DNA from 2 places in the Pseudomonas sp. G(2018) genome. Region 1 is predicted to be linked to the other one. Evidence: riboswitches for the same ligand, from Rfam matches in the RefSeq annotation. Region 1 holds a riboswitch; the other holds the start of a gene.
The links. A riboswitch is a leader RNA that binds a small molecule or an ion and turns the genes downstream of it on or off. The one in region 1 is predicted to bind cobalamin.
Positions count from the first base shown of each region.

Region 2: it holds a riboswitch for cobalamin, as region 1 does, so the genes downstream of both, cobO (cob(I)yrinic acid a,c-diamide adenosyltransferase) here and cobW (cobalamin biosynthesis protein CobW) in region 1, are expected to answer to the same signal.

Region 1 covers NZ_SCOO01000007.1:5,812-10,225, forward strand. The annotation lists gene cobN (cobaltochelatase subunit CobN) at 1-1,091, opposite strand, end outside; gene cobW (cobalamin biosynthesis protein CobW) at 1,095-2,159, opposite strand; cobalamin riboswitch at 2,258-2,470, opposite strand; cobalamin riboswitch at 2,633-2,858, shown strand; gene FFS64_RS09095 (CbtB domain-containing protein) at 2,979-3,173, shown strand; gene FFS64_RS09100 (CbtA family protein) at 3,185-3,889, shown strand; gene FFS64_RS09105 (cobalamin biosynthesis protein) at 3,886-4,299, shown strand; gene cobM (precorrin-4 C(11)-methyltransferase) at 4,382-4,414, shown strand, end outside.
Region 2 covers NZ_SCOO01000008.1:209,297-213,710, reverse strand. The annotation lists gene FFS64_RS11390 (cobyrinate a,c-diamide synthase) at 1-931, opposite strand, end outside; gene cobO (cob(I)yrinic acid a,c-diamide adenosyltransferase) at 928-1,539, opposite strand; cobalamin riboswitch at 1,621-1,851, opposite strand; gene FFS64_RS11380 (hypothetical protein) at 2,004-2,588, shown strand; gene FFS64_RS11375 (sorbosone dehydrogenase family protein) at 2,656-3,969, shown strand; gene FFS64_RS11370 (O-methyltransferase) at 4,010-4,414, opposite strand, start outside.

The sequences.
Region 1 (4,414 bases):
CGCGCCAGTTCGGCGACAAAGTCCATGCGCTCGGGTTGTGGCCGATAGCAGACCACGTCGGACTGACTGCGCTCACTGCGCCAGGCCAGATCCTTGAAACTGATCGGTCGGCTGATGATGCGTCCGTCCAGTTCCGGCAGCGCGATGTGCATCGCCAGATCCCGGGGTCCGAGGCCCTGCTCGCTGGCGCGCCAGCCCGGCTCGTTGTCCTGGGCACAAATGGCCTGAATCACTGGGATGTTGCGGCGAAACGGACGCAGGTGCGGCGCTTCGGGGCTCGATTGCGCGAAACCGGTGGTGTTGAGAATCACCCCCGCCTCGACTTCATCCAGCCAGTCCTCGACCACTATCAGGCAACCGGGCTCTTTCAAACTGGCCAGCGCAATCGGCAACGGGTTCAGCCCCGCCGCTTGCAAACGCTGGCAGAAAATATCGATGAAAGCGGTGTTCGCCGCTTGCAGGTGCGAGCGATAGAACAGCACCGCCGCTACGGGCTGATCGGCCTGCCAGTCAGCTTGCCAATCCTGCAGCGTCGCGGGGCTTTTTTGCGGATGGTAAATCGCCGTGCGCGGTAGGGTTTTCGGCTCGGACCATGGGTAATCGCGACCCAGCCAGCGATTGCCCAGACAGCGAAACAAGTCCAGGGCATTGGCCATGCCACCCTGGCGCAGGAAGTGCCAGAGCCGGTCGCGGTCTTCAGGCGGCACGGTACTCAGGTCGCTGAGTTCCGGGTCCGGACGGTCATCGCCCGGGACCAGAATCAGTTGCACGCCACGTTGCGACAGCTCCACCAGGCGTTCAATGCCGTAACGCCAATAGGCGATTCCCCCGTGCAGCGAGATCAGAATGACCTTGGCATGGCGCAGCACTTCATCCACGTATAGATCAACCGAGGCGTGATTCTGCACCTGCATCGGATTGGCCAGGCGTACGCTCGGGTAATCGTCGGGCAACTGCTGCGCCGCTTCGGCGAGCAGCGCCAGGCTGGAGTCGCCGCTGCACAGGATCACCAGCTCGGCGGGGGTTTGTCCAAGGTCGGCAATGTTGTCATCCGACACAAATCCGCCGGGCTGGGTCCTGAGCAGGTGCATGGCTTACACGCTGAGCGCGGCGCGCAGTTGCGCTTCGAGCAAGGCGGCGTCCAGTTCCTGGCCGATCAGCACCAGCCGGGTGATACGCGTTTCTTCAGCGCCCCACTGACGGTCGAAGTGCTTGTCGAAACGGGTCCCCACGCCCTGGATCAGCAGGCGCATCGGTTTGTTCGGGATCGCGGCGAAGCCTTTGATCCGCAGTATGCCGTGCTGCACAACCAGTTGGGTCAGCGCATCCAGCAGCAGGCTTTCGTCAGCCTGTGGCAACTCGATGGAGATGGAATCGAAAGCATCGTGATCGTGATCGTCTTCTTCGCCTTCATGATGGTGGTCGTGATGGCTGTGGCGGCTGTCGATGTGTTCTTCGGAACCGGCACCGAGGCCGATCAACACGTCCAGCGGCAGACGACCGTTGCTCGCTTCGATGACTTTCACCGCCGGCGGCAGTTCCTCGGCAACTTCCAGGCGCACGCGGGCCAGGTCTTCCGGGTTGATCAGGTCGGCCTTGTTGAGGATCACCAGGTCGGCGCTGGACAACTGGTCGGCGAACAGTTCGTGCAGTGGCGATTCGTGGTCCAGGTTCGGGTCGAGTTTGCGCTGGGCGTCGACCTGATCGGGGAACGCAGCGAAGGTGCCGGCAGCGACGGCCGGGCTGTCGACCACGGTGATCACCGCGTCAACGGTGCAGGCGCTGCGGATTTCCGGCCACTGGAAAGCCTGGACCAGCGGTTTTGGCAGGGCCAGGCCCGAAGTTTCGATGAGGATGTGATCGAGATCGCCGCGACGGGCAACCAGTTCGCGCATGACCGGGAAGAATTCTTCCTGGACGGTGCAGCACAGGCAACCGTTGGCCAGTTCATAGACCCGGCCAACAGCTTCTTCTTCGGTGCAACCGATGGAGCATTGCTTGAGGATCTCGCCGTCGATGCCCAGCTCGCCGAACTCGTTGACGATCACCGCGATGCGGCGGCCCTGGGCATTGTCGAGCATGTGCCGCAGCAAAGTGGTTTTGCCCGAGCCGAGGAAGCCGGTAACGATGGTGACGGGGAGTTTGGCCAGTGTTTTCATCGGATGCCCTTTGGCAAGGTGGCGGGCATACGGGACGAGAACCGGCAACGCGCATGCGCACCGGAAGCGTTCGCCACCGGATCACCCCGCCCGGTTGTAGTGAGAATCTGTATCGAGGCAGGTCTCCTGGCTGACGGTGTGCCAGTTATTGGACTGGCATTCACTGCGCCTTCCCGCGGGCTCAGGATCTGAGCGTGCAGTGGCGTGGCAGCGAACATCACCGTTCACAGTTGCGGGGGCAGCCGCGGCATCGACCGCGTTCCCTTCTTAGCTTCGGCAAACGCCGAAGAACCTCGAAAGCGCAAGGCTACGCATGGTATGGGGGCGGGTCAATGTCTTGTGACACCCGCACAGGCCCCTTCGCGAGCAGGCTCGCTCCCACATTGGCATGCGGTCACCTGCTTGCGAGGAATTCACCTCGGTTTGAAGATGAGAACCCCTGCCAATTGACGCCCCACCCCCGCCCATGCTCTCCTACACGCCTTGTTACGGGTGCCCTTCACAGGGTGAAACGGGAAACCGGTGAATCATGTGCTTTACTCAAGGCCATGTCAGTCCGGTGCTGCCCCCGCAACGGTAAGCGAGCGAAGCGTCAGATCCACTGTGCCGATGTGGCATGGGAAGGTGATGCTTGCAGGTCAAGGCGAAAGCCTGCGCCCCTCGTGAGCCCGGAGACCGGCCCGCAACACAAAGTGACCAAAACATCACTGAAAGACAAACCCGCGGTGGGCGGGCGCTGTTCGAATCCCTGCGCGCCGGTTGTGCGCAGGGTCTTGCATGCGCTTTTGATTCCCCGCTGACAGAACAGAGGGAAACGCCATGTCGATCATCAGCAGCACCGGCCACAGCAGTACCGCCAGCAGCGCCACAACCCTGACCCAACGCCTGACCGCCGCCGTTTTCGCGTCGATCCTCGGCGCCAGCCTTGTGTACTTCGCCGGGTTCTCGCACATCGAAGCGGTCCACAATGCCGCCCACGATACCCGTCACAGCGCCGCGTTCCCGTGCCATTGAGACCTGCCGACATGATCAAGCGTATTGCGCAAACCGCAGGTTTCACCGGGTTGCTGGCCGCCCTGTTGCTGACGCTGCTGCAAAGCCTTTGGGTTTCTCCGCTGATTTTGCAGGCCGAGACCTACGAAAAATCCGAACCCGCAGCCGTTGAAGTGCATGAACACGCCGCCGGCGTCGCCGCCCACACCCATGATGGCGAAGCCTGGGAGCCGGAAGATGGCTGGCAGCGCGTGCTGTCGACCACAGGTGGCAATCTGGTGGTGGCGGTCGGTTTCGCCCTGATGCTCGCCGGTCTCTACACCCTGCGCGCGCCGACCAAAACGTCCCAGGGCCTGCTCTGGGGACTGGCGGGTTACGCCACCTTCGTGCTGGCGCCGACCCTCGGCCTGCCGCCTGAATTGCCGGGCACGGCTGCCGCCGATCTGGCACAACGGCAGCTATGGTGGATCCTCACCGCCGCCTCCACGGCTGTCGGCATCGCGCTGATCGCGTTCAGCCGCCACTGGCTGATGAAAGCCCTCGGCGTGGCGATCCTTGCCGTGCCCCATGTGATTGGCGCACCGCAACCGCAAGTGCACTCTATGCTCGCCCCGCAAGCACTGGAGACTCAGTTCAAAATCGCTTCGCAGCTGACCAACGTCGCGTTCTGGCTGGCCCTGGGCCTGATCAGCGCCTGGCTGTTCCGCCGCAAAAGCGATGGCCAATACCACGCATGATTGATACCGGCACTGCGCCGACCCTGGTGGTCGGCCTGGGCTGCCAGCGCGGCTGCCCCGTCAGTACGCTGCGGGCGCTGCTCGATCAGGCGCTGCAGGCCAACCAGATCGAACTTCATCAGATCAAGGCCCTGGCCAGCATCGACTTGAAGCGCGACGAACCGGCCCTGATCGAACTGGCCGAACAACTCGGCTTGCAGTTGATGTATTTCAGCAGCGAACAGTTGGCGGCTTATCAAACGCAGCTCAGCCACCATTCGGAGATCGCCTTCGAGCGCACCGGTTGCTACGGCGTGGCAGAAAGTGCCGCCCTGGCCATGGCCGAACAACTGGCCAATGCGCCGGCAAAACTGCTGATCCCGCGACAAAAATATGCCCAGGCGACACTGGCATTGGCCTACGCTGCTTAAAATCCCCGATAATCCGCGCCTTCGATCATGAGCAATCTTCATTTGAAGCCTTGCCCACCCCCTTTTTTCACAGGAACCGACGATGACCGTCTACTTTATTGGCGCAGGTCCCGGC
Region 2 (4,414 bases), on a different contig from region 1:
GCGCACGTATTGCGCTCAGCATCGAAGTGTTTTGTGCCAGGGCCACATGGTGCAGTTCCGGATAGCCACCCGGTAGATACAGGCTGTCTGCTTCCGGCAAATCCGCATCACGGATCGGCGAGAAAAACCGCAGCTCGGCGCCCATCGCCCGCAGCAAATCAAGGCTGGCGCCGTAGGTGAAGGCAAACGCTTCGTCCCGGGCCACGGCAATGCGCACGCCGGCCAGCAGTGGCTCGGCGGCAATCAGATCCGGCGCAGCGAATTCAACCGCCGGCGGCAGCGCAACCTCGCAACTGCTGGCCAAGGCATCGGCCGCCGCATCGAGACGCACATCGAGGTCGTTCAACTCGCTGGCCTGGACCAGGCCGAGGTGTCGGCTCGGCAATTCGATCCCGGTTTCCCGGGACAGCGCGCCGTACCAGCGCAGGCCTTCGGTCAAGCTACCTTCGAGCAATTGTGCATGACGCAAGGTGCCGACACGATTGGCCAGGACCCCGGCGAAGGGCAAGTCCGGCTGATAGCGCGCCAACCCCAGTGCCAGTGCGCCAAAGGTCTGGGCCATGGCGGTGCCGTCGATCACGCCCAGCACCGGCACACCGAAGTGCCGTGCCAGATCAGCGCTGGAAGGTGTGCCGTCGAACAGCCCCATCACGCCTTCGATCAGGATCAGGTCGGCGTCGCCTGCGGCTTCCCACAACAAGCGGCGACTTTCCTGCTCGCCGACCATCCACATGTCCAGTTGATACACCGGCGCACCGCTGGCGCGCTCGAGAATCATCGGGTCGAGAAAGTCGGGGCCACATTTGAACACGCGAACCTTGCGCCCCTGATTGCGATGCAATCGGGCCAGCGCGGCGGTGACCGTGGTCTTGCCCTGACCGGAGGCCGGCGCGGCAATCAGTACCGCGGGGCAACGACGGGGTTGATTCACAGCTCGACGCCTTTTTGCGCTTTGATCCCAGCCTGGAACGCGTGCTTGATCATGCCCATCTCGGTGACGGTGTCGGCCAGTTCCATCATCTCTGGCTTGGCGCCGCGACCGGTGACCACCACGTGCTGCATCGGCGGACGTGCCTGCAAATCGCTGAGCACCTGATCGAGATCGAGGTAGCCGTGCTTGAGCGCGATGTTCAATTCATCCAGCACCACCAGGCCGATGGATGGATCGCGCAGCAATTCCTGCGACACCGCCCAGGCCGCTTCAGCGGCGGCGATATCACGCTGACGGTCCTGGGTTTCCCAGGTAAAGCCCTCGCCCATCACATGAAAGCGCACCTGCTCGGGAAAGCGCCGGAAGAACAACTCCTCGCCCGTGCAGTTGCGCCCCTTGATGAACTGCACCACGCCGCACTGCATGCCGTGGCCCAGCGACCGGGCGAGCATGCCAAACGCCGAGCTGCTCTTGCCTTTGCCGTTGCCGGTCAGCACCAGCAACAGACCGCATTCGTTCGGGGAATTGGCGATGCGTTCGTCGATCACGGCTTTCTTGCGCAGCATGCGCGCCAGATGACGTTCGTCACGATCAGGGGTATCAGTCATGGGGGAGCTCTCCGTTGAGGCTGGATAACGGCGGGCAGGCACAAGAATAGACGGCAAGAAGCCTGGCATCGCCCACCGTGATGCCGCTTGGATGGATCAGGCCGGTCTCCGGGCTCATGAGCGGCGTTGGCCTGACTGCGCGCCTTCCCATGTCTTTTGACACAGTGGCTCAAGACGCAGCTTTCACTCATTTACCGTTGCGGGGGCAGCGCCGGAATTGCAGACCTTCGTGCTTTGAAGTGACCACTCACCGGCTTCCCTGTTTCACTCTGTCGGCCCAAGCCACAGAGCACCTGAAACAAGCCGCGAAGGTTAGAGGGTTGGGGGTGGAGCGTCAATTGAAGACGGGGCGTATCAGTGAATAACAGCCACCCATCCACAAATTGACGCCAATCTTGTGCCACACTCTCAGCAGTGATATCAAAGAGCCACAAACCCACAACACAATAAAAAGGGTGAGCCCCATGCAAGGCATGATCATCAGCAATCCGAAGCTGGAATTCCTGCGACCGGTGCTGGAGCGCTGGTTCGAGTGTATTGACCGCTACAACGCTGTGCGTGGTGATAATGAAACACCGTACTGGCTCGACGAAAAAGCCAATCTCGGCCTGCTCTCAGCTGCGGCATGGATGGCGGAAACAGTGACCCTGCAACAATCGCCCACCCGCAAACAGACCGAAGAAGGCGAACGCAATGGCCGCGCCGACCTGTTTATCGCCACCCCCGAAGCCCGCGCCTGGCTGCAGGCCACGCAACGCTGGCCACGGGTCAACAGCTTGAACCTGACCCAGGCCCTGCACGACATCACCAGCAACGCCAAGCAAATCAGCTACGCCAGCGACCTGAAGCTCGGCTGCCTGTTCGTCGCCCCGCAAAAAGCCCAGCACGGCGCCACCCCGGAAGAACTGCAGGACATGGTCGACGACCTGCAAAAGGAGCACACCTGCGCCGTGGCCTGGTACTTCCCCTACGCCTATCGCAAGTTGCGCAACGAAGCGGGCCACTATCACCCCGGCATCGCCGTGCTGCTGAAAGAGGCTCGCGGTTGAGGGTTGAACCATCCAGCGTCCAGGCTTCTCTATGATTAGATCAAGGCATTCATAGGGAAGATCAGCAATGCGCACCTCTCAACTCGCTTTTGTCATCGCCCTCGCCGGAGGGCTCGCCGCCTGCGGTGAAACCTCCAGGCTGCAAGTCTCCGACGGCACCGGCCCGTCGCCCAAGCTGCCAGAACCGAACAAAACACTGATCCCGACTGTGAACATCGCGCCGGCCATTGGCTGGCCGGACGGCGCGAAACCCGTCGCTGCCGCCGGCACGCAAGTGGCCGCGTTCGCCGAAGGCCTTGATCACCCGCGCTGGCTTTACGTACTGCCCAATGGCGACGTGCTGGTCGCCGAAACCAACGCCCCGCCAAAACCCGCTGACGGCCAGGGAATTCGCGGCTGGGTCATAAAAAAAATCATGGGCCGTGCCGGAGCCGGCGTGCCGAGCCCTAACCGCATCACCTTGTTGCGAGATTCGGATCACGATGGCATTGCCGAGACCCGCACGGTCTTCCTGGAAAATCTCAACTCGCCCTTCGGCATGACCCTGGTCGGCAATGATCTGTACGTTGCCGATACCGATCGCCTCCTGCGCTTTCACTATGAAAGCGGCGACACAGCGATCAAGTCGCAGCCGATTAAAGTGGTGGATTTACCGGGCGGCACCCTAAATCACCATTGGACCAAAAACGTCATCGCCAGCAAGGACGGCAGCAAGCTGTACGTCACGGTGGGCTCAAACAGCAACGTCGGCGAAAACGGTATGGATCAGGAAGAAGGACGCGCGGCGATCTGGGAAGTGGATCGCGCCACCGGCAACCACCGAATCTTTGCTTCGGGGATTCGCAATCCGAACGGACTGGCCTGGGAACCCACCAGCGGTGCTTTGTGGACTGCGGTCAATGAGCGGGATGAAATCGGCAGCGACCTGGTGCCCGATTACATCACCTCCGTGAAGGACGGCGGGTTCTATGGTTGGCCTTACAGCTATTACGGCCAGCACGTCGACATTCGCGTCGAGCCGCAAAAACCCGAGCTGGTGGCCAAGGCGATTGCGCCGGACTACGCGGTGGGTCCGCATACCGCGTCACTGGGTCTGTCGTTTGCCGAGGGCAACAAGTTGCCGGCGCAATTCAGGGAAGGCGCCTTTATCGGCCAGCACGGCTCATGGAACCGCAAGCCGCACAGTGGCTACAAAGTGATTTTCGTCCCCTTCAGCGCCGGCAAACCGAACGGGCAGCCGGTGGATGTGCTAACGGGCTTTCTCAATGACGACAAAAAAGCCATGGGTCGGCCGGTGGGTGTGGTGATCGATCGGCAAGGCGGTTTGCTGGTGGCGGATGATGTGGGGAATAAAGTGTGGCGAGTGTCAGGCACTAAATAACGCAATTACCATCAGACACAAAACCCAGTGGAAGCGGCGGTTAGTGTTTACGACAAAGGGTCAGCCCATCCCCCAATGGCAATAACGATAAATCCACCCGCGAATCATCCTTCAAGGCACGATTGAGCGCCTGGATGGCGCGGGTGTCTTCACTCTCCGGATCAGCCTCAAGCACCCGGCCACTCCACAGCGTGTTATCGAACACGGCCAGACCGCCGGTGCGCAACAGACGTAACGCATGCTCCAGATAGACGGGATAGTTGGCCTTGTCAGCATCGATAAAAACAAGATCGAACTGCCCGGGCTGGTCCAGCGTACTCAGGGTTTCCAGCGCAGGCGCCAGACGCAGATCGATTCGCCCGGACAAACCGGCTTCCTGCCAGTAACGGCGCGCCGTGGCGTTGTAATCGCCGGGAATGTCACAGCAGATCAGCGAGCCGTCTTG